Regions from separate parts of the Micromonospora sp. NPDC004704 genome, predicted to be linked through region 1. Evidence: riboswitches for the same ligand, from Rfam matches in the RefSeq annotation. Region 1 holds a riboswitch; each other region holds the start of a gene.
The links. A riboswitch is a leader RNA that binds a small molecule or an ion and turns the genes downstream of it on or off. The one in region 1 is predicted to bind cobalamin.
Positions count from the first base shown of each region.

Region 2: it holds a riboswitch for cobalamin, as region 1 does, so the genes downstream of both, bluB (5,6-dimethylbenzimidazole synthase) here and cobN (cobaltochelatase subunit CobN) in region 1, are expected to answer to the same signal.
Region 3: it holds a riboswitch for cobalamin, as region 1 does, so the genes downstream of both, ACWEFB_RS31235 (ribonucleoside-diphosphate reductase subunit alpha) here and cobN (cobaltochelatase subunit CobN) in region 1, are expected to answer to the same signal.

Region 1 covers NZ_JBSGCD010000027.1:56,170-63,775, forward strand. The annotation lists gene ACWEFB_RS28675 (NUDIX hydrolase) at 75-596, opposite strand; gene ACWEFB_RS28680 (hypothetical protein) at 680-1,072, shown strand; gene ACWEFB_RS28685 (precorrin-2 C(20)-methyltransferase) at 1,149-2,765, opposite strand; gene ACWEFB_RS28690 (precorrin-8X methylmutase) at 2,783-3,406, opposite strand; gene cobG (precorrin-3B synthase) at 3,406-4,674, opposite strand; cobalamin riboswitch at 4,780-4,900, shown strand; gene cobN (cobaltochelatase subunit CobN) at 5,023-7,606, shown strand, end outside.
Region 2 covers NZ_JBSGCD010000005.1:301,934-309,539, reverse strand. The annotation lists gene ACWEFB_RS09640 (hypothetical protein) at 1-339, shown strand, start outside; gene ACWEFB_RS09635 (outer membrane protein assembly factor BamB family protein) at 372-1,631, opposite strand; gene ACWEFB_RS09630 (SRPBCC family protein) at 1,686-2,198, opposite strand; cobalamin riboswitch at 2,342-2,539, shown strand; gene bluB (5,6-dimethylbenzimidazole synthase) at 2,573-3,205, shown strand; gene ACWEFB_RS09620 (hypothetical protein) at 3,293-4,039, shown strand; gene ACWEFB_RS09615 (winged helix-turn-helix domain-containing protein) at 4,032-4,415, shown strand; gene ACWEFB_RS09610 (DUF397 domain-containing protein) at 4,712-4,912, opposite strand; gene ACWEFB_RS09605 (DUF397 domain-containing protein) at 5,051-5,251, opposite strand; gene ACWEFB_RS09600 (helix-turn-helix domain-containing protein) at 5,248-6,189, opposite strand; gene ACWEFB_RS09595 (hypothetical protein) at 6,367-6,543, shown strand; gene ACWEFB_RS09590 (hypothetical protein) at 6,540-6,956, shown strand; gene ACWEFB_RS09585 (hypothetical protein) at 6,953-7,156, shown strand; gene ACWEFB_RS09580 (DUF397 domain-containing protein) at 7,264-7,467, opposite strand.
Region 3 covers NZ_JBSGCD010000034.1:22,175-29,780, forward strand. The annotation lists gene ACWEFB_RS31220 (low temperature requirement protein A) at 1-181, opposite strand, end outside; gene ACWEFB_RS31225 (TetR family transcriptional regulator) at 341-907, opposite strand; gene ACWEFB_RS31230 (oxidoreductase) at 1,006-1,923, shown strand; cobalamin riboswitch at 2,113-2,346, shown strand; partial or broken gene ACWEFB_RS31235 (ribonucleoside-diphosphate reductase subunit alpha) at 2,527-4,867, shown strand; gene ACWEFB_RS31240 (ribonucleotide-diphosphate reductase subunit beta) at 4,899-5,918, shown strand; gene ACWEFB_RS31245 (polysaccharide deacetylase family protein) at 6,139-6,846, opposite strand; gene ACWEFB_RS31250 (polysaccharide deacetylase family protein) at 6,956-7,606, opposite strand, start outside.

The sequences.
Region 1 (7,606 bases):
TCGCCGGGAGGACGACCTGGTGGACACCTCGATCGAAGGCTCAACGGTGAGTGGTGACCGGGTTGCCGACCCGTTCAGTGGACGTCGTCGGTGTGGTGCCAGGGGAGTTGTTGGGGTTCGCGCGGATGCGGCTCGGTGAGCAGGTCGGTCAGCAGTCCGGCGAGTCCGATCGGATGGACGGTGTCGCCGGAGGCGGCCAGTTCGTCCACAGGCCACCACCGGTGCCCGACCTGCGCCGTGAGTTCGTACGCGGCCATCCCGCTCATGTCGACCTCGTGCGACTCGACCTGGAGCCGGAAGAAGTCGTCGCGGAAGTTGCCGGCGGCCCAGCCGAGGTCGGCGTACCCGCCGGTGTAGGCGACCGGATCGCCGAGCCGGTCCGGGTCGACCGCGAGCCCGACCTCCTCGTGGAGTTCGCGGGCCGCCGCCTGCGCCAGCGACTCACCCTCATCGACCCCGCCGCCGGGGGTGCACCAGTAGTGGCCGAGACCGGGGTTGTCGGGGTTGGTCAGGTATTTCAGGAGCAGGACCCGACCGGCGGCGTCGAGCAGCAGAACCCGTGCCGATCGGCGCCGGTACGTCACCTGGTCCGTCATTGGCTCAGATTACCGAGCCCGGCACCCGCATCGGTAGCGAGAATGCCAGCTCGACGCCTTGATCAGATACGATGCTCGCCCAAGTGGATCTTGAAGAGAAGGCAATGAATATGGCACTGAGTGACAAACTCGGTCCGCGGGTGGCGCCGTTTCTCGAACCCGGCGAAATCCCGCGACCCACGTTCCTGGCCCAGGGTGGCCTGAATCCCTGGATAGCCAATTCCTTCGGTGCCATCGGCCTGATCGCCCTGGCCAAACGTCGCATCGTCGCGGTGACCGATCACGCGATCGTGGTCTTGGAGACGAACCTGAACGGCACCAAACCGACAAAGGTGCTGGCCCGGCACCCCCGGCACAGCCAGCTCGGACCGGTCAAGGGGATCTGGCCCAGGATAAGCGTGGGCCACGAGAAGCTCTACGTGCACTGGCGGTTCCACAAGCAGGTACGGGCCGCCGACGGCGATCTGCTGTCCTGAGTGCCGACGGGTTACCGATCGGCCGGCCGCACCTCGCGCGCGAACCTCCCGACCGATCGGTGATCCCGGAACCGCGTCAGGCCGGATACCGCCGGGGCGTGAAGACCACCGGATCGCCGGAACCCCGCTCCACCACCTGCGTGGTGGACGAGCCGACCAGCAGCAGCGTACGCATGTCGACGTCGGCCGGGTCGAGGTCGGCGAGCCGGACCACGCGTACGCGTTCACCCGAGCCGCCGACGTCCCGCCCGAGCACCACCGGGGTCTCCGGTGACCGGCGCGCCAGCAACAGGTCCTTCGCCGCCGCCACCTGCCAGGTACGGCTCTTCGACCCCGGGTTGTAGATCGCGATCACCAGGTCGGCCTCGGCCGCAGCGGCCAACCGCTTCGCGATGATGTCCCACGGCTTGAGCCGGTCCGACAGCGACAGCACGCAGTAGTCGTGCCCAAGCGGGGCGCCGACCCGGCTCGCCACCGCCTGGGCGGCGGTCAGACCCGGCAGTACCCGTACCGGAATGTCGGTCCACTTCGGTTCGGAGGCGACCTCCAGGACGGCGGCGGCCATCGCGAACACGCCCGGGTCACCGGAGGAGACCACCGCCACCCGCCGGCCGCGCCGGGCCAGGTCCAGGGCGAACTCGGCCCGTTCCGCCTCCACCCGGTTGTCCGAGGCGTGCCGGCGCTGGCGCGGGTTGGCCGGCACCCGGTCCAGGTACGGCCCGTAACCGACCAGGTCGTCGGCGACGGCGAGCGCGTCCTGCGCCTGCGGGGTCAACCACTCCCGCCCGGCCGGACCGAGCCCGACCACGACGACCTCACCCATCCCGGCCGTCACCAGCTCGGAAGCACCCACCGGCTCGGTGACACCCACCGTTCCGGCAATACCCATCGGCCCGGCCGCAGCGGAGGAAGCCACCGCACCCGCCAACTCCGCGCGGGTACGTTCGTGCACCCGGCTGGGCAGCAACGCCAGCGAGAAGTACGGCACCGTCTCCGGATCCACCTCGGCGAGCCGGGCGGACTGCTGACGATCCGTGGTGGCGCGTTCGACGTACCAGGCCTCGTCCAGCCGGCCCGCCTGCGCGAGTGCCGCGCGGACGTTGCCGAACGTCCGACCCAGTTTCATGATCGCCGCCGAGTCGGTGGCCGCCAACCGCTCCGCCAGAACCTCGGTCGGCAGCGTGCCCGGCAGCACGGTCAGGATCTCGTCCCGCTCCACCAGCGGACGCCCGAGTACGGCCGCAGCCGCGCTGACCGAGGTGACGCCCGGCACCACCTCGGTCGGGTACCGACCGGCGAGCCGCTTGTGCATGTGCATGTACGAGCCGTAGAAGAACGGATCGCCCTCGCAGAGCACCACCACGTTCCGCCCGGCGTCCAGGTGCGTGGCGAGCCGGGCCGCGCTCGCCGCGTAGAACTCCTCGATCTCGGCGCGGTACCCGTCCGGGTGCTCCGGCTTCTCCGTGGTGACCGGGTAGGTCAGCGCCTCCTCGATCTGCCCGTCCCGCAGATACGGCTCGGCGATCGTCCGCGCCACACTCCGCCCGTGCCGGGCGCTGTGGTACGCGATCACGTCCGCCCGCTCGACCAGCCGGGCGGCCTTCACCGTCACCAGTTCCGGGTCACCCGGTCCGAGCCCCACTCCGTACAGCCGTCCGGTGAGGCGGCCCGGTTCCGTTTCGTCCACGGGCATGCCGCCGTCCACGCTGGTCACTCTTTCTCGCTGGCGATGGCGTTGATCGCCGCCGCGGTCATCGCGCTGCCACCGCGCCGCCCGTGCACGACCAGGTACTCCAGTCGGCCGGCATGGTCGGCGAGCGCCCGCTTGGACTCGGCCGCGCCGATGAAACCGACCGGGATGCCGAGCACCGCCGCCGGCCGACCCGCTCCCGCGTCGACCATCTCGAGCAGGCGGAACAGCGCGGTCGGGGCGTTGCCGACCGCGACCACCGCGCCATCGAGCCGGTCGCCCCACAACTCCAGGGCGGCGGCGCTGCGGGTGGTGCCGAGTTCGGCAGCCAGGGCCGGCACCCGAGGGTCACGGAGGGTGCAGATCACCTCGTTGTCGGCGGGCAGCCGGGTCCGGGTCACCCCGGAGGCGACCATCTCGGCGTCACAGAGGATCGGCGCGCCGGCGCGCAGCGCCGCCCGCGCCGCCGACACCACGCCGGGGGAGTGGTCGACGTCCGCCGGCAGGTCGACCATGCCGCAAGCGTGGATCATGCGTACGGTCACCGCGGCGACGTCGTCGGGCAGGCCCGACAGGTCCGCCTCGGCGCGGATCGTGGCGAACGACCGGCGGTAGATCTCCGCACCGTCGCGGATGTAGTCGATCACTTACCCCTCCGTGCCGCCGCGATCGCGGCAGCGGTCTCCTCCAGCGTCGCCGACCGCGGGCGCGGTCGGCCGTCCAGGCTGACCTGGTAACCGTCGATGGTGGCCAGCACCTCGACATGCCGGTCCGCCGGCCGTCCGCAGCGCCGCTCGCAACCGACCCAGTGCACCGGCAGGTCGCCCGTGCCCGGCGACGCCGAGGCGTGCACCAGGGTGGCGTCGGTCCGTACGTTCGCGAGCGCCTTCGCGCAGCCGGGCTGCCCGGCGCAGCCGGTCACCCCGACCCAACCGGCGGTGGCATCCGCCACCAGACCCTCGGCGGCAAGTGTCGCCAGCCGGCGCTCAGCCTCGCCGGTGCTCAGATCGGGTACCACGACGGTCCGCCACGGAGTGATGTTGATCTCGTCGCTGCCCGTACCGGCGGCTGCCGTGAGCGCGGCGAGTTGGGCTCCGGTGAGCCGGCCGAGCGGCACCACCAGCGCCAGCGCCACCCGCCCGTCGACCTGGGTCACCGGCCCGACCGGTGCCCGCGTCGGCGACTCGGGGATTGTCAGATCGCCGGGCGGCATGAGCAGCGCCGGGTCGAGAGCCGCACGCAGGCGGGCGGTGACCCTCGGTACGCCGTGGTCGAGTTCAGCCAGTCGCCAGGCGGTGCTGTGCTGCGCGGTGGACTCGGCGAGGAACAACCGGGCGGCGAGCAGGGCGGTCGAGGCGGCCTCCGGTGGGCTCACCCGTACTCCCGTGTCGGTGCCGGCCAGGAGCACCGCCACCGCACCCCCGGGTACGGCGAGCAGTCCCACATCCGCCCCGAACCCGGTCACGTCCCCCCGACCGTCGTCGACGGTGAACAGGAACCGACCGGGCAGCCCGGCCAGCGCCGGATCGGCGCAGAGCCCCTCGTCCAGCGCGTCGACCAGTGCCCGGACGTCGACCAGACCCCCACCCACCCGACCACTGAGTACGGAAGCGATGACGTTGCGTACGCGTTCGTGGCTCTCCGACGGCAGCAGCCCCGCCTCGTACAACCGGGCGGCCAGCTCCCGCTCCGCACCCGCCCGCAGGCCACGGAGCTGCACGTTGCCGCGTGAGGTCAGCTCCAGGGCGCCGTCGGCGAGGTCGGTCGTGGCGGCGGCCAGCGCGTCGAGCTGGTCGGCGTGCAGCCGCCCACCGGGCACCCGTACCCGGGCCAGGTTGCCGTCGGCGGCGGCATGTACGCGTCTCGTCCCCGGACAGGCGTCCGGTGCCGACCGCCCTCGTGGTGACCACACCCGGCGGATACTACGGCCTGCGCAGCTGCACCCCTGTCGGGTACCGCTTGACGAACGGGGGTCCGACTCGTGAGAGTGAGAACCGCTGAACGCGGCGACAGGTGGAGGAAGCCGGTGTGATCCCGGCGCGGTCCCGCCACTGTTACCGGGGAGCGGACCCCGACACGGTCACGGCCCACACGGGCGGGAAGACCGGGGCGAGCGACGATCCGGGAGCCAGGAGACTCCGGGTCACCGCGCGGCACGGCACGGACCCGACAGGTCCGCGCCTCGCCGCAACCGACGAACCCGGGGCGCGGACCCCGAGGGAGGAACCACCATGTCACGCCACGCCCTGCGCGGTGCCCGATGATCCTGCTCCTCTCCACCTCGGACACCGACCTGCTCAGCGGACGGGCCAGTGGCGCCGACTTCCGGTTGGCCAACCCGGCCCGTACCTCGGTCGAGGACCTGCCCGCCCTGCTCGACGGCGTCGACCTCGTGGTCGTACGCATCCTCGGCGGCTACCGCGCCTGGGAGGAAGGGCTGGACGCGCTGCTGGCCGGGGCGCTGCCGGTCGTACTCCTCGGTGGTGAACAGGCACCGGACGCGGAGCTGATGCGCCGCTCGACCGTGCCCGCCGGGGTAGCCGCGGAAGCCCACGCCTACCTCGCGCACGGCGGCCCGGCGAACCTCACCGAGCTGCACCGGTTCCTCTCCGACACGATCCTGCTCACCGGGTACGGCTTCGCCCCGCCGGTGCCGACCCCCGAATGGGGGCGGCTGGAGCGCGCGGCCCGCAACAGCGACGGGCCGGTGATCGGCGTCCTCTACTACCGGGCCCACCACGTCGCCGGCAACACCGCGTTCGTCGAGACGCTCTGCACCGCGATCGAGGACGCCGGTGGTCGCCCGCTGCCGGTCTACTGCGCCTCGCTGCGCAGCCCCCAGGCGGCCCTGCTGGAGACCCTCGGCGAGGCGGACGCACTGGTCGTGACCGTGCTCGCCGCCGGTGGCACCCGCCCGGCCGACGCCGGTGCCGGTGGCGACGACGAGGCGTGGGACGTCGGCGCGCTCGCCGCCCTCGACGTGCCGATCCTCCAGGGGCTCTGCCTGACCAGCAGCCGCGCCGTCTGGGCGGACAACGACGACGGTCTCTCCCCGCTGGACACCGCCACCCAGGTCGCCATCCCCGAGTTCGACGGCCGGATCATCACCGTCCCGTTCTCGTTCAAGGAGATCGACGCTGACGGGCTGACCGTCTACGTGGCCGACCCGGAACGGTCCGCCCGGGTCGCCGGCATCGCGGTCCGGCACGGGTCGCTGCGACACATCCCGCCGGCCGACCGCCGGATCGTCCTGATGCTGTCGGCGTACCCGACCAAGCACGCCCGGATCGGCAACGCCGTCGGCCTCGACACCCCGGCCAGCGTCGTCCGGCTGCTCAGCGCCATGCGCGACCAGGGGTACGACATCGGCCCCGCCGACGGACCCGACGCGTTCCCCGGAGTGACCGCCGGTGACGGTGACGCCCTGGTGCACGCGCTGATCGCCGCCGGTGGCCAGGATCTCAACTGGCTCACCGAGGAACAGCTCGAAGCCAACCCGATCCGGATCCCGGCCAGCCGCTACCGGGCCTGGTACGACACCCTCCCCGCCGAGCTGCGCGAGGGCATGGAACGGCACTGGGGACCGGCGCCCGGTGAACTGTTCGTCGACACCTCCCGCGACCCCGACGGCGAGATCGTGCTCGCCGCGCTGCGGTCCGGCAACACCGTGGTGATGGTCCAACCGCCGCGCGGTTTCGGGGAGAACCCGGTCGCCATCTACCACGACCCGGACCTGCCGCCGAGCCACCACTACCTGGCCGCGTACCGGTGGCTGGCCGACGAGTTCGGCGCGCACGCGATGGTGCACGTCGGCAAGCACGGCAACCTGGAGTGGCTGCCCGGCAAGACGCTCGGCATGTCCGCCGCCTGCGGGTCCGACGCCGCCCTCGGCGACCTGCCCCTGATCTACCCGTTCCTGGTCAACGACCCCGGTGAGGGGACCCAGGCCAAGCGGCGGGCGCACGCCACCCTGGTCGACCACCTGATCCCGCCGATGGCCCGCGCCGACAGCTACGGCGACATCGCCCGGCTGGAGCAGCTCCTCGACGAGCACGCCAACATCGCCGCCCTGGACCCGGCGAAGCTGCCGGCGATCCGGGCCCAGATCTGGACCCTGATCCAGGCCGCCAAGCTCGACCACGACCTCGGCCTGTCGGACCGGCCGCACGACGCCGAGTTCGACGAGTTCATCCTGCACGTCGACGGCTGGCTCTGCGAGGTCAAGGACGTACAGATCCGCGACGGGCTGCACGTGCTCGGGGTGGCGCCGAGTGGGCAGAACCGGGTCGACCTGGTGCTCGCGATGCTCCGCGCCCGGCAGATGTGGGCCGGTCAGGTCGCCGCCCTGCCCGGCCTGCGCGAAGCGCTCGGCCTGACCGAGGACGGCACCGCCGGCCGGGTCGAGGTGGACCGGATCGAGGAGACCGCCCGCGCGTTGGTGCTGGCGATGGAGGAACGGGACTGGACCCCCGGCGTCGGCACCGAGGTGTGCGAGCGGGTGCTCGGCGACTCGGTGACCGACCACGAACCGGTGGTCCGGGTGCTGGAGTTCGCGGCCACCGAGATCGTGCCCCGGCTGGACCGGACCACGGACGAGCTGACCGCGGTACTGCACGCCCTCGACGGCGGTTACGTCGCCGCCGGCCCGAGCGGGTCACCGCTGCGCGGCCTGGTCAACGTGCTGCCCACCGGCCGCAACTTCTACTCCGTCGACCCGAAGGCGGTGCCGAGCCGGCTGGCCTGGGAGACCGGGCAGGCGATGGCGGACTCGCTGCTCGCCCGCTACCGGGCCGACAACGGCGAGTGGCCGCGCTCGGTCGGACTGTCCATGTGGGGCACCAGCG
Region 2 (7,606 bases), on a different contig from region 1:
GGCCCCGCCGGCATGCGAGCCGGCCCGTTCGACGTGGTCGCGGGCACCACTCTGGCACCGGGCGAGTCCGGAACCGTACTCGCGGCCTTCCCCCGAGAGATTCCCAACGGACCCTGGCAGATCGACATCAACCTGGAAAGCGGCCTGGTCAAGGAGAGTACTTCCGGAAGGATCACCTTCCCGGATCCGGGCAAGGTCGGCAAGCCGAGTTCGCCCCTGAGCCGCTTTGACTCGCCGTGGGTCCTGGCCGCCGGGTCACTGGCGGGCCTGATCCTGATCGCCGTACTGGTGTTCCTGATCCGCCGTTCCCGACGCCGTCGGGCCGAGGTGTCGGTCTAGCCCGACCGGAGACCCCTGGCCGCCGGCGCGAATCAACTGGCGGCCAGGATCACCGGCTGCGGCGCCGCGTAGAACTGCGCGTCGGCCGCGTCCGGGGGCGCCGCCTGCGCCAGCCGCTCCACCGCGACGAACCCGTCCGCCGCGTACGCGAAACCGGGCCGCCAGGGCACGACCTCGTCACCGGCGACAAGCGGGAAACTCGACCGCTGCGCCCCGGTGGTCGAGTTCAGAGTGATCAACTCGTGCCCGTCGGTGAGCAGGTGCACCAGCCCCGGCTGTACGGCGACGATCCGCATCGGCCCCGGCCCGGTACGCCGCCACAACTCGGTCCCTTCCCGGACCGAGCGGGCCACCAGTTCGTTCCCGCTCGGGGTGAGCGCCACGTCTCCTTCGAGCACCACCTCGGTCGGATCGAGCAGCGGCATCGGGGTCGGCTCGCCCCGGTCCACCAGCCAACCTCGGCTGTTGCCGGCACTGGTGGTCCGCAGCGCCGGACAGTTCGAGCCGCCGTTGCCGCAGCCGACCGGCACCACCGTCAACTCCGGACCGGCGTCCTCCGGCCGCCACCGGTTCACCAGCCGACCGGTCTCCACGTCGTGGAACTCCGCCACCTGGGGCGACGCGCAGGCGTCGACGGTGACGAGTTGACCGGCGGTGGTGGTGAGCGCCCCGGCCCGGCAGGAGCCGTCGATGTCGACCCGCCACAACTCGTGCCCGTCACCCAGGTCCAGACCGCGCAGCCCGGACCCGCCGATCACCACCAGTACGGCGCGCCCGCCGCTGCCGGTGGCCGGGATCAGTCCGGCGGGGGTGTAGACGGTGCTGGCCCCGGTGCGGCGCCCGTCGTACCCGTGTCCGGGTGGTGGCCCGTCGGCCCGCCACCGGATCCGGCCGGTACGGGCGTCCAGCGCGACCAGGTCGCCGTCCGACCAGCGGCTGACCACGGTGGTCCCGCTGGCCACGATGCCGATCAGCTCGGCCGGCCAGCGCCGGTAGGACCAGTACGGCGTGCGCCGGGTCCGGGCGTCGACCGGCTCGTCGGCGCGGATCTGGCGGGTGGTGGCGTAGACCCGCAGCCGGCCGTCCACGATCAGCGGGGCGGACGCGAGCGTGCCGACCACCCCGGTCGCCGCCCGCACCGGGGCCGGATAGTCGGCGCGGGCGGGGGTGAGCACCTCGGCGGGGGCGAGCACGCGGAAGGTGACCACGGCTGCCGCCGCGACGACCAGCACCGCCACCAGCGCGACCACTGCCGGCCGGCGCCGGCCCCACACGCGGCCCCGCGATCGCATCCAGTACCTCCGCTGGGCACCCTACCGAGACAGCCCCGACGTGCGGCTGGCAGGTCAGGCGGCAGCAGCCGGGTCACCGCGATGATCATGATTGGTTGAGGTGACCACGGCGGCCAGGTCGGCGAGGTCACGACGCAACGCGCCCTCGACGGTACGGGCGGCAAGTCCGCCGAACACCAGCGCGAGCAGGCGCGCGTACGGTGCCGTGACCGCGCCCTCCTGCACCACGCTGACCGCGGTCCAGCCACCGCGCCGCCGCCGACGCCGTCCCTGCACCGGAGTGAAGGTGTACGCGGTCCGGTAGTCGACGCCTACGCCGGACGAGCTGACAGTGAGCCGGTGCGGTGGGCTGAACTCCTCCACCCGGAACTCCTCCAGCAACTCGGTGCCGTCCGGCAGATGGTGACTCTCCCGCCAGACCGTGCCGACCCGCGTCGGACCGGGGGTGAGCACCTCGATCCCGCTGATCGTGGAGAGCCAGTCGGATCGGCCGGGCAGGTCGGTGAAGACCCGCCACAACTCCTCGGCGGACGCCTGCACCAGCCGGGTCACCGCTACCGTCGCCATCACACCTCCCGAACCTCCACCGTACGGGGGGTGACCGACCATTAACGCGAACATTCGCGGAAGGCGACGAGAACGTGACCCGAGTGACGATCGAACCCGCCGCGCTCGGATCCGGAAGCCGTCCCCGCTAGGGTTCGGACCGGCACGAACTGTTGCGAGGTGCCCCGCGCGAGCGGGGAGAATCGGGAAGCCGGTGTGATTCCGGCACGGGCCCGCCGCGGTGACCGGGGAGCTGCCACCCACGCGTACGAGACGCAGCCACTGGCCCTGAAAAGGGCTGGGAAGGCGGGTGACCAGCGCAGATCCGGAAGTCGAAGACCGGCCTCGCTGTCACCAGCCCCTCTGTGGGGGCGCGAGCGCAGCGGGAGCCTGCCTTGGACACCGATCTCTACGACGTCATCCACCGTCGCCGGGACGTACGCGCCCAGTTCACCGGTGCCCCGATCCCGGACGAGGTGCTGCACCGCGTCCTGACGGCGGCGCACGCCGCGCCGAGTGTGGGGCTGTCCCAGCCCTGGGACTTCGTCCTGGTCCGGGATCCGGACCTGCGGCAGGAGTTCCACCGGCACGTGGAGCGCGAGCGGGACACCTTCGCGTCCACTCTGGACGCCGACGCCGCCGAACGTTTCGCCCGGATCAAAATCGACGGCGTACGCGAGTCGACCCTGTCGATCGTGGTCACGTACGACCCGGAGCGGGGTGGACCGGCCGTGCTCGGTCGGCACGCGATCGCCGACGCCGGTCTCTACTCGGTCTGCCTGGCGATCCAGAACCTGTGGCTGGCCGCCAGTGCCGAGCGGCTCGGGGTCGGCTGGGTGTCGTTCTACCGGGAGCCGTTCCTGCGTGAGCTGCTCGGCATCCCCGCCACCATCCGCCCGGTCGCCTGGCTCTGCCTCGGCCCGGTGACCCACTTCGAGCAGACCCCCGACCTGGAACGACACGGCTGGCGTCAACGCCGCCCGTTGTCGGCCGCGATCCACCAGGACCGCTGGCGTCCCTCCGTCTGATCCTCTCCGGGCCTTGCCTCCACTGGGGACCCGCCCGCATACTTTGCATTGCAGAGTAAATCACTGTTGCAGAGTTGAGGAGGGGCCATGGGCCCGGTTGACACGGGGGAAGCCGAACGGACACTGGTCGAACTGAGGCGACTACGCCGACGCACCCATGCCCGCACCCACGCCGGGGCCTGGCTACCGGCAGCGGGTGTAGCGGCCCTGCTGCTGCTGAGCATCACCCTCTACCGCTACCCGTTCGAGCCGGCGTACGCGATCACCGCCGAGTACCCGTACTGGGCCGGGCTGCCTGACCAGCAGCGCAGCGCGCTCGCGTCGTACCTGTTCTGGTTCCTCGGCACGCCGCTGCTGATCGCGGCAACCGCAGCCTGGTACCGGTGGCGCTCCCGCCAACTGGGGCTCCGGGTGGCCTGGTGGCCGTTCGCGGGAACCGCCCTGGGCGTCCTGGTGCTGCTCGCGATACTCGCGGCGGTGCCGAAGGGCCCGCCGTCCGACGACCTGATCGCCGACTCCGGCTTCTGGTGGCAGGGACTGCTGACCCCGCTGGTGCCGATCGCGTTCGCCGTACTCGCGCTGGCCTGGGGCGAACGCAGTCGCACCCTCGCGGCGACCGGAGTGTGGATCATCCTGCTGGCAAGCTGGCTGTGCGGGACCTTCCCGCTGGGGCGCCTCCCGGCCTGGGTGTTCGTGCTGCTCGACGGCAACCCGGACGCGCTCGGTGGCCAACTGGCCCTCCGACCGGGCCACTATCTTGTGCTGATGGCACTGCCGCTGGTCATCTTCGCCGCCGTACGCGCCCGGCGGTCCCGGAGGTATGCCGGTGAGTGACCCGCAGGCGCCGCATCCGTCGCTAGCGCTGGACGACACCGTCCACCAACGCGTACGCCTGGGCATCCTCACCGTGCTCAGCGCGACCCAGGAGTGCAAGTTCGCCACCCTGCGGGACGAACTCGGGCTCACCGACGGCAACCTGAACCGGCACCTGCGGATCCTGGAACAGGCCGAGTTGTTGCAGGTGATTAAGGGTTACGAGGCGCGCCGCCCCTGTACCTGGCTCCGGCTCACCCGGCAGGGGCGGGCCGCCCTACGGGCAGAGGTCGCCGCCCTGGAACAACTCGTCAGCCGAATCCGCAGCGCCCCGGACCCCACCGACCCCGGCACGATCAACTCGGACGCGGGCTCCACCGGCCCGGCACAATCCTGAGACCGCCTGCGCTGTGCAGGGCCTTTCACAGCGGATTGGCAAAGTTTCACTCAAACCCCCGGTTTGCCTGTCACAGCTAAACGTGGGTTTGTCGGCAAACTTCCACTGTCCAGAGACGCGTCCCGACACAAGGGCACCTGAGCCCACTACAAGACGTACGTCGAGGATCCGGAGCTGCAAGTTCCCCAGCAGGCGGCAGCAGCACGCGTACGGGCAACCATGATCATTGCGCGCTGAGCTGTTCTCATGACCACTCACAGAACAGCTCAGCGCGCGTGGATCATCGTCACCCACCCTCAGCGCCGGAAAGCACCGGACTTCGCACCGGCGACGAACGCCACCCAACCCGCCGGCTCCACCACCAGCACCGGCCCAGCCAGATCCTTCGAATCACGCACCCCAACTACGCCCACCAGGTTGTCCGCCACCTCAACACACTGACCTTGGTCGTTTGAACGGCTGCTCTTGCGCCAACGGGCATCCGAAAGATCGATCACGACTCACTCCCTGCCGAGACGTCGAAGCATGTCAGTTGGCGCGGCATACGGCAGTCAAACGATGATCGTTGCGCTCTGAGCCGTTCTCCCGACCACCCGCAGAACAGCTCAGCGCGCGTGGATCACCATCGCCCACCCTCAGCGCCGGAACGCACCGGACTTCGCACCGGCAACGAACGCCACCCAGCCCGCCGGCTCCACCATTAGCACCGGCCCAGCCACGTCCTTCGAGTCACGCACCCCGACAACCCCCACCAGGTTGTCCGCCACCTCAACGCAGTCGCCCTGGCTGTTGGAGCGGCTGCTCTTACGCCACCGGGCACCGACCAGATTACTCATGACTCGTATCCCTTCGCGGTGCCGAGAAGGAGGTCCCGGGTAGCGGCCTCGTCCAAGGATGCCGACAGTAGATCATCGAATGCCCAAGTGTATCGATCCGCTTCGGTCGGCTTGTCGAGGAATAGTGCGCCGGTGAAACCTTCCACGTAGACGGTGGTCGGTTCCTGGCGGCGGGCGAAGTCCAGGATGGTGAACGCGCCGGTGGAGATCACACCACCATGCAGACCGGCCTCGAACGGCACGATCCTGATCGACACGTTTGGCAGCTCGCTCGCCTCTGCCACCCGACGCAGTTGACCAGCCATGATGGCCGGACTGCCGACCGGGCGCAGGATCACCGACTGGTCGAGCACGATCGTGAAGTCCGGCGCCTGCGGGTCGAGCCGGGTCAGCAGCCGCGCCCGGCGCAGACGCACGGCGACGCGTCCCTCAATCTCGTCTCTGGGCACACCGCCAATGTCCTTGGCAAAGATCGCCGTTGCATACTCGCGGGTCTGTAGCACACCCGGAATCAACCCCGTCTGGTAACAACGCAGCGCGGTGGCCGCTTCTTCGAGACCGACATAGATCTCGAACCAGGGTGGCAGGTCGGCGTAGTCGTGCCACCAGCCCTTGGACTTGGTGTGCGGGGCGATGGCGGTGAGGGCGGTGGTGGTCTGCTCGTCGGCGCCGTACAGCTCGCACATGGCCTTCACGTCGAGCGCGCGTACGGCCAGTTCGCCGCCTTCGAGACGCCACAGCTTGGTGACCGACCACTCCAGCGCGCGGGCGGCATCCACCTGCGGGATGCGGGCCTCGTGTTCGCGTAGTCGACGCAGTTCCCGGCCGAGCTGTCGACGTGGGACGGTCGACCCGACAACGGACTCCGGCATGGTGCTCCCCCCGGCCTGTGCACCGTCCACTCGTCCGGTCGTGCTGTCGGCAAAGACGATGCGCACTCGCCCGATGTCGGGCCTCGGCTATTCGTACCTATCTCTACCACATCCCGTGGTGACCATTGCGTCACCGAAACGGATCGAGGAAGACTCAGGTTGTCCCGATAATCAACCGAAACACGCCCGAACCGGGCGCGATTCGCCATGCCCGACTACCGGGCGGGCGGGTCTGGAGGCGAGATGCGCACAGCCCTGGCCGGCCAGTCCGATCCCGAGGATCCGGACCCGCAACAGCAGCCGTCCCCGCCCGACAACCAGTCCGACCGTCACGACGAGAACGACAGTCCGGCGTCCGACCCGTCGAGCCGTCGTCGCGGGATCAACCGGGGACCCGGCTGGCCGAGGCGGCGCATATGATCATCTTCTCGCGGCATCTCTGGCCCGTGCTCATAGGCCGATCGCACCGCATCATCGACGCGCACCGCGACAACCGGATGTGTGACCGATGCGCCGCCCCCGGCGACTGCCACCTTCTCCGTGGTGCGCGGGTCGAGATCGGCACCTTCGACCCACCCCCGGGTACGCCGGTCCGGCTCCTGCCCGGCGAATGGTCGCACTGCGCCGGTCGCGATCCCGGCGAGACCGTCGACCTGCACGTCCTCAGGGTGCACATCGATCGAGCCCATTCCAACGACCAGGAGGTCTGGGTCACCGGGCATCTGCCGGAGTGTTCCTGGCAGTCCGCCGAGCGGCACCCACCGTGTGTCGAACTCCTCGCCCGGGTGGAGGCCCTGCTCCGCGAGGCGAGAACTCGGGCGAGGGCCCGGTGAGCCGCAACCTTGAGCCGATCACGGTGGCGACGCTTCAGATGGCGGCGGGTCTGACGATCCGCCAGCACCAACCCGGCGGCAACACCTGGAATCCGGGCACCTGCTGGCAGTGCACGCCCACCGGGTGCCCGCAACTCGCCTGGGCACACGAGGTGCGCGACGGCGGCGCAGCCGCTTATCCCGTACCGGCGAGGTCTTGATCTTGTCTGGCGCTGGCGGCAACCGGCGCCGGACGCAAAAGGGCGGCCCCGGCCAGTCACGGAATGGGCGGGGCCGCCCGAAAACCAGACGTTGCGGTTGGTCTGAATCAGCCGTCGAAGGCGCCGGATCGTGCCGCGCCGACGAACGCGGACCAGTCGTTCGGGCTGAAGGCCAGCACCGGGCCGGTGACGTCCTTGGAGTCGCGGACACCCACGACGTCGGCCATGTTGTCGGCCACCTCCACACACCAGCCCTGGTCGTTCGAGCGGGTGCTCTTACGCCACGTCGCGCGCGCGAGATCGATCTGCATTTTATACCCCTTTGGTCCACGTTTATGCACATATTTGTGCACAAGCCGGTATTCTTACACGGCGCAGAGTGCGACACGCGTTACCGACTGCAACATGCCGGAGAACAGCGGCAGCCCTACGGACCTCGTGTGCGATGGG
Region 3 (7,606 bases), on a different contig from region 1:
AGGTCGCGAGCAGGAGGATCAGTGCCTCGTACGCACCGAGCGGGTGCAGGTCCTCGATCAGCGCCTCGGCGAGCCGGGCGAGGGTGAAGACGAAAACCAGGTCGTAGAAGAGCTCCACGTAGGTGGCCCGCTGCGGTTGGCTCGGGTCGCGGATCAGCGTGGAGCCTCTACCCGTTGTCATGCGCCGCCCGTTCCCACGCTTCCGCCCGCCTCCGGGCTGCCGGTTCGGGCGACAACCGGCCCCGTACCGATCCGTCGTCGCAGCCAGTCGTACCACAGGGCGAGGGCAACCGATCCCGGAATCCGGTGACGAACGGTCCTGCGAGCCCGCCGGGAGCCGTCAGCGGGCGGGAGCGACCAAACGGCGTACGGCGTCCACGATCGTCGTACGCCGGGTCTGCTCGGGTACGAGCTCCAGGAAGTCGGCGCCCTGCATCTGCCACATGTTGGCGAGGTTCTGCACCAGGGCCAGGATCTGCCCGGCGGTGAACCGGTCGGTGACGACGCCCCGACGCTGGGCGTCCGCCACCGCGTCGACCTTCTGCTTCATCGCGGCGGAGGTGGACGCCCGCCGGCCGGCCGAGTCGCCGCGCTCCAGCTCGTACCAGGCCACGAACCGCATCACCTCGGGGTGGGCCAGCCCGCCGTCGTAGAGGCGTGCGGCGTACTCGCCCAGGTCGTCGGCGTCCATCGGGACCCCCGCGACCACCTGCTCGACGATCGCGTCGAAAACCGCCTCGAACAGGCCCTCCTTGTTCTCGTAGAACGAGTAGACGAGGCCGGCGCTGATCCCCGCCCGCTTGGCGAGCCGGTCGACCCGCGCCCCGGCCAGGCCGTACGCGGCGAACTCCGACAGGGCCGCCTCCAGCAGGCGCTGACGTTTGGTCTCCGGGTCACGGGTACTCATGCTCCCAGCTTGCCTACTGAACATTCATTTGACAAGCCGCCTCGACCGTGGATATCGTCGCCTTACTGAATGAATGTTCACTACGAAGGAGGAGCGCGATGCCGAACCACGATCACTGGACTCCCGAGGCGATCCCCGACCAGACCGGGCGTACCGCCCTCATCACGGGCGCGAACAGCGGAATCGGGCTGGAAACGGCACGGGTCCTCGCCCGGCACGGGGCACGGGTGATCCTGGCCGGGCGGAGCCGGGCACGGCTCGACGACGCGGTCCGTACGCTGCGCGCCGAACTGCCGCAGGCGGACCTGGAAACCCTGGTCCTGGATCTGGGTGACCTGGCCTCGGTCAGGGAGGCGGCCGAGCGGGTCACCGCGACCGAGACCCTCGACCTGCTGGTCAACAACGCCGGGGTGATGAACATCCCGGAACGCCGGACGACCACGAACGGGTTCGAGCTGACCTTCGGCACCAACCACCTCGGCCACTTCGCGCTCACCGCCCAGGTCCTGCCCGCCCTACAGCGCTCCCCCGCGGCCCGGATCGTGACGGTCAGCGCGATCGCCGCGACCTGGCGCAGCGGGGCACTGACCGACCTGATGAGCGAGGAACGCTACCGCCCGATGGCCGCGTACGCGAAGTCCAAGCGCGCCAACGTCGTCTTCACCCGGGAACTCGCCCGCCGCCTCGCCGGGACGACCATCACCCCCGTGGTGATCCACCCCGGCGCCGCCATGACCAACCTCCAACAGCACACCCGAGGTGCGCTCCTCCGGGCGCTCAGCGGGGTGATGGAGAGGTTCCTGATGGGCTCGCCGGAGGGCGCCGCGTGGCCCAGCCTCTACGCCGCGACCAGCCCCGACGTCCACGCCGGCGCGTTCATCGGCCCCGCCTCCCGCAACCAGACCGCCGGCACGCCGAAACCGGTCGCCCTGCCGCGCGGCGCCGACGACCCGGCCGAGGGCAGGCGGCTGTGGGCCGACAGCGAACGCCTCACCGGCGTCCCCTTCCCTCTCTGACCGGTAGCGCTCAGTGACGTACGCCGGGGTCCACTGCCCGGGCCGCGACGTGCCGGCAGGGACCATTACGGACGGTGCGGTGGGCGTACGCGGAGTCCGGGCGACCAACCTCGATGGACGCTACCGGGTCCGCACTTACCAACACACCGACACGACATCTGGTGTTCGGTGTCCAGCCCTCCCCCATATATAGTCTGTGGCGCGACTGGTTCAGCCGGGCATCCAACCCGGCTGAGGCAAGAGGGAACCCGGTGGAAGTCCGGGACTGCCCCGCAGCGGTGAGTGGGAACGACAACCGTCACACAGCACTGGGAGACAACCGGCCTCTGCCGGGTGGCCTGGGAAGCGACGGTCAGTAGGGGGTCACGGGTTCCCGTGACCGCGCCCATGAGTCCGAAGACCTGCCAGCCGCGCCGCGCCGGGCCATCCGTGCGCGGCGGTCCGAGGCCGCGCGGGACGGCCGACGGCACAGACGCGCGCCCTCGCGTGCGTCCCTGCCTGCCTGCGCGCACTCCGGACCTCGTCGGCGACGAGCACGAGGAGCGACAGGTGACGGTCACAGAGTTGGTGCCGGACGGCACGACGGCGGACGGCGATCCGCCCGCGCCGGGACAGCGGCGTACGCAGATGCAGGTGCGCAAGCGCAACGGCGCTCGAGCCGGTCGACGTGAACAAGATCGTCCGGGCGGTGGAGCGATGGGCGGACGACCTCGACGACATCGACCCGCTGCGGGTGGCGACCCGGACGATCAGCGGACTCTACGACGGGGCGACCACGGCCGAACTGGTCCGGTTGTCGATCCAGACCGCCGCCGAGATGATCGGCGAGGAACCCCAGTACTCCCGGCTCGCGGCCCGACTCCTGGCCGGATACGTCGACAAGGAGGTACGCGGCCAGGGCATCGCGTCGTTCAGCCAGGCGATCCGCCTCGGCCACGAACTCGGGCTGATCGGCGACGACACGGCGCAGTTCGTCGCGATCAACGCCCGCAAGCTCGACGATGCCATCGACCCCACCGCCGACCTGCGTTTCGAGTACTTCGGGCTGCGTACGGTCCACGACCGTTACCTGCTACGGCACCCGACCGGCCGGCTGGTGCTGGAGACACCGCAGTACTGGCTGCTGCGGGTCGCCTGCGGCCTGTCCCGTACGCCGGGTGAGGCGATCGGGTTCTACCGGTTGATGTCGTCTCTCGCCTACCTGCCGAGTTCCCCGACGCTGTTCAACTCCGGCACCGCGCACACCCAGATGTCGTCCTGTTTCCTGGTCGACTCGCCCCGCGACGAACTCGACTCGATCTACGACCGGTACGCCCAGGTGGCGAAGCTGTCGAAGTTCGCCGGCGGGATCGGGATCGCCTGGTCGCGGGTGCGTTCCCGGGGTGCGCTGATCCGTGGCACGAACGGGCTGTCGAACGGGATCGTGCCGTGGCTGCGGACGCTGGACGCGAGCGTGGCGGCGGTCAACCAGGGAGGCAGGCGCAAGGGCGCGGCCTGTGTCTATCTGGAACCGTGGCACCCGGACATCGAGGAGTTCCTCGAGCTGCGGGACAACACCGGTGAGGACGCCCGGCGTACGCACAACCTCAACCTGGCCAACTGGATCCCGGACGAGTTCATGCGCCGGGTCGAGGCCGACGAGACCTGGTCGCTGTTCGACCCGGCCGAGGTGCCCGAGCTGCCCGACCTGTGGGGCGACGAGTTCGACGCCGCCTACCGGTCCGCCGAGGCCGCCGGCCGGTTCGTCCGCCAGGTCAGGGCCCGTGACCTGTACGGGCGGATGATGCGGACCCTGGCCCAGACCGGCAACGGGTGGATGACGTTCAAGGACCCGTCGAACCGGCTTTGCAACCAGACCGCCGAGCCCGGCAACGTGGTACACCTGTCGAACCTCTGCACCGAGATCGTCGAGGTCTCCAGCGACGGCGAGACGGCGGTCTGCAACCTCGGCTCGATCAACCTGGCCGCGCACGTCGCGGGCGACGACATCAACTGGGAGCGACTGCGCGAGACGGTACGTACGGCCGTGCTCTTCCTCGACCGGGTGATCGACATCAACTACTACCCGAGCGTCGAGGCGGCGGCGAGCAACCCCCGCTGGCGCCCGGTCGGGCTCGGCCTGATGGGCCTGCAGGACGCCTTCTTCGCGCTCCGGATGCCGTTCGACTCCGCGCCGGCGTTGGAGCTGTCCACCAGGATCTCCGAGGAGATCTACCTGACCGCCCTGGAAACCTCCGCCGACCTGGCCGAACAGTTCGGCCCGCATCCGGCGTACGCGCAGACCCGGGCGGCCCGTGGTCAGCTCCAGCCCGACCTGTGGGGCGTGACCCCGACGCAGGAGCAGCGCTGGGACGCGGTACGGCAGCGGATCGCGGCACACGGTCTGCGCAACTCGCTGCTGGTCGCGATCGCACCGACGGCGACCATCGCCTCCATCGCCGGCTGTTATGAGTGCATCGAGCCGCAGGTGTCCAACCTGTTCAAGCGGGAGACCCTGTCCGGGGAGTTCCTGCAGATCAACACCGCCCTGGTACGGGAGCTCAAGGCGCTCGGCCGGTGGACCGAGCAGGTCCGTACCGAGATCCGGCGGGCGGAGGGTTCGGTCCAGGGCATCGAGTCGCTGCCGGCGGACGTACGGGAGCTGTTCCGGACCGCGTGGGAGCTGCCCCAACGGGCGTTGATCGACCTGGCCGCCGCCCGTTCCCCGTACATCGACCAGAGCCAGTCGCTGAACCTGTTCATGAGCGCACCGAACATCGGCAAGCTCTCCTCGATGTACCTGTACGCCTGGAAGTCGGGGCTGAAGACCACCTACTACCTGCGGTCCCGGCCCGCGACCCGGATCCAGCAGGCCACCGTCGCCATCAACCGCCCGGTCGCCGTCGACACCGACGCGGTCGCCTGCTCGCTGGAGAACCCCGAGTCCTGCGACGCCTGCCAGTAGCCCCACCCGCACCCACACGTGAGGCAACACGATGACGAGCACCGACAGGACCTCCATGTTGCTCGACCCGGGGATGGACCTGACCCTGCGGCCGATGCGCTACCCGCACTTCTTCGACCGGTACCGCGACGCGATCAGGAACACCTGGACCGTCGAGGAGGTCGACCTGCACTCCGACCTGGCCGACCTCGGCCGGCTGACCTCGGCCGAACGGCACCTGGTCAGCCGGCTGGTCGCGTTCTTCGCCACCGGTGACACCATCGTCGCCAACAACCTGGTCCTCAACCTCTACCAGCACGTCAACTCCCCGGAGGGCCGGCTCTACCTGTCCCGGCAGCTTTTCGAGGAGGCGGTGCACGTCCAGTTCTACCTGAACCTGCTCGACACGTACGTGCCGGACGAACAGGAGCGGTTCGCCGCCTTCGACGCGATCGAGAACATCCCGTCGATCCGGCGCAAGGCCCAGTTCTGCTTCCGCTGGATCGACTCCATCTTCGAACTGCGGGAGCTGCGCAGCCGCGAGGACCGGCGGGCGTTCCTGCTGAACCTGATCTGCTTCGCCGCCTGCATCGAGGGATTGTTCTTCTACGGCGCCTTCGCCTACGTCTACTTCCTCCGCTCCCGGGGGTTGCTGCACGGGCTCGCCTCCGGGACCAACTGGGTGTTCCGCGACGAGTCGATGCACATGGCGTTCGCCTTCGACGTCGTCGACACGGTCCGCCGGGAGGAACCGGACCTGTTCGACGACGAGATGCGCCAGCAGGTACGCGACATGCTCGCCGAGGCGGTCGAGTGTGAGGTCCAGTTCGCCGAGGACCTGCTCGAACAGGGTGTTTCCGGAATGTCCCTGCCGGACATGCGCGAGTACCTCCAGCACGTCGCCGACCGGCGGCTCGCGCAACTCGACCTCGCCCCGATGTACGGGTCGAAGAACCCGTTCGCGTTCATGGAGTTGCAGGACGTCCAGGAGTTGTCGAACTTCTTCGAGCGCCGGGTGTCGGCGTACCAGGTCGGGGTGAGCGGCACGGTCAGCTTCGACGACGACTTCTGAGCGTCTCCGGTGGTGGGTGGGTCGACGGCCCACCCACCACCGCAAGGTGACACGCGGTGTCGGTCCGCCCTCTGATCGACGCATCTGTGCTACTCGGAGTTCGGGGAGACCCTGCCCGCGATAGAGCCCTGGACGCGGATGTCACCAGCATCGGGGCGTCCCGGTCGAAGACGGAAGTTCTCGACGACCTGCACACCGCCGGGTCCGGCACGGGCGCCGGTCAGCGGGTACGGGCCGGCAGGGTGAACCGCCATCCCTGCGACCGGAGGACGGGAATGGCCTGCTCGACGGCGTCGACGGTCTGGCTGCGGTCACCGCCGCCGTCGTGCATGAGCACGACCGCGCCGGGCGTGACGCCCTCCAGCAGGCGCCCCAGCAGCACGTCCGTGCCGGGTGTCTCCCAGTCGGCGATGGCGAGACGCCAACCCAGCGGTTGCATGCCGAGGCGGGCGGCGACGACCGGGGTCTGTCCCCAACTCCCGTAGGGAGCACGGAAGTACGGGATGGCGGCGCCGGGAACCGCCCGGCGGATCGCGGCGTTGGTCTCGCGGAGGTCCGCCCTGATCTGTTCCGGGGTCCAGGTGCTCATGTCGTCGTGGCGCATGCCGTGGTTGCACAGCGTGTGTCCGGCGGCGGCGATCCGGCGTACCAGGTCGGGGTGTTCGTTGACGTGGTCGCCCCAGAGGCAGAAGACGGCCTGGATCCGGTTTCTGTGCAGGACCGAGAGCAGCCGGCGGGTGTCGGCGGGGTTGGGTCCGTCGTCGAAGGTGAAGCTGACCACGGACCCGCTCCCCCGTGCGGTGTCGACGATCTCGGTGCTCGGGCCGGGCCGGTGCGCCCGGGCTGGACCGCCCGCGGCGAGCACGAGTCCGAGTGCGCCCAGGGCGATGCCGGCTCGGATGAGCGGGCGGGTGAACGGTGGTGGCATGGCAGGTCCGCCTTCCTCCGCCGCAGCCGGCGGGATCGGTACCGGATGGGTGGGGATCTCCGCTCGGCCGGCGACCCGGCGGGTACGCCGGCCGAGCGGATTCCGTCGGTCAGGGCGTACGGCAGGAGACCGTCGGGGCGGTCCAGTTGCCGTTGGCCATGACGGTGAAGCCGAAGGTGGTGCTGCCACCCGCCGGCACGTTGCCGTTGCCGCTGGGTCGGACGGTCATCACCACCCCGCTGCTGTCCCAGCTTGGGCTGCCGTTCCAGACCGTGGAGACCCGCTGCGGGCTGCGCAGGGTCACGGTGCCGGTCCAACTGGTCAGGGCGGTGCCGCCGGCGCGGATGGTGACCTCGCCGTTGAACCGGTCGCCCCAGCGCTGCGTCTCGCGGTAGCTGGCCGTGCAACTGCCGCCGCCGGCCGGGGGTGTCGTCGGGGTGGCCGTCGGGCCGGGGTTGCCGCCGCCGTCCGGGGCGACCGCTCGGCCGGTGCTGGTGGAGATCATGCCCGCGCAGAGGTTGCGGCTGGTGAGGTTCGCGACGATCTGCGGGATGGCGTTGATCGTGGTCTGGTAACCGTCGTGCATGAGGATCACCCCGCCGTTCTGCAGGGTGCCGGCGGCCTGCACGATCTGCGCGGTGCTCGCGCCGTTCCAGTCCTGCGAGTCCACGCTCCACAGCACCTCGGTGAGCCCGAGCTGGGACTCGACCGACCTGAGGGTGGCGTTCGTCTCGCCATAGGGGGGTCGGAACAGCCGTGG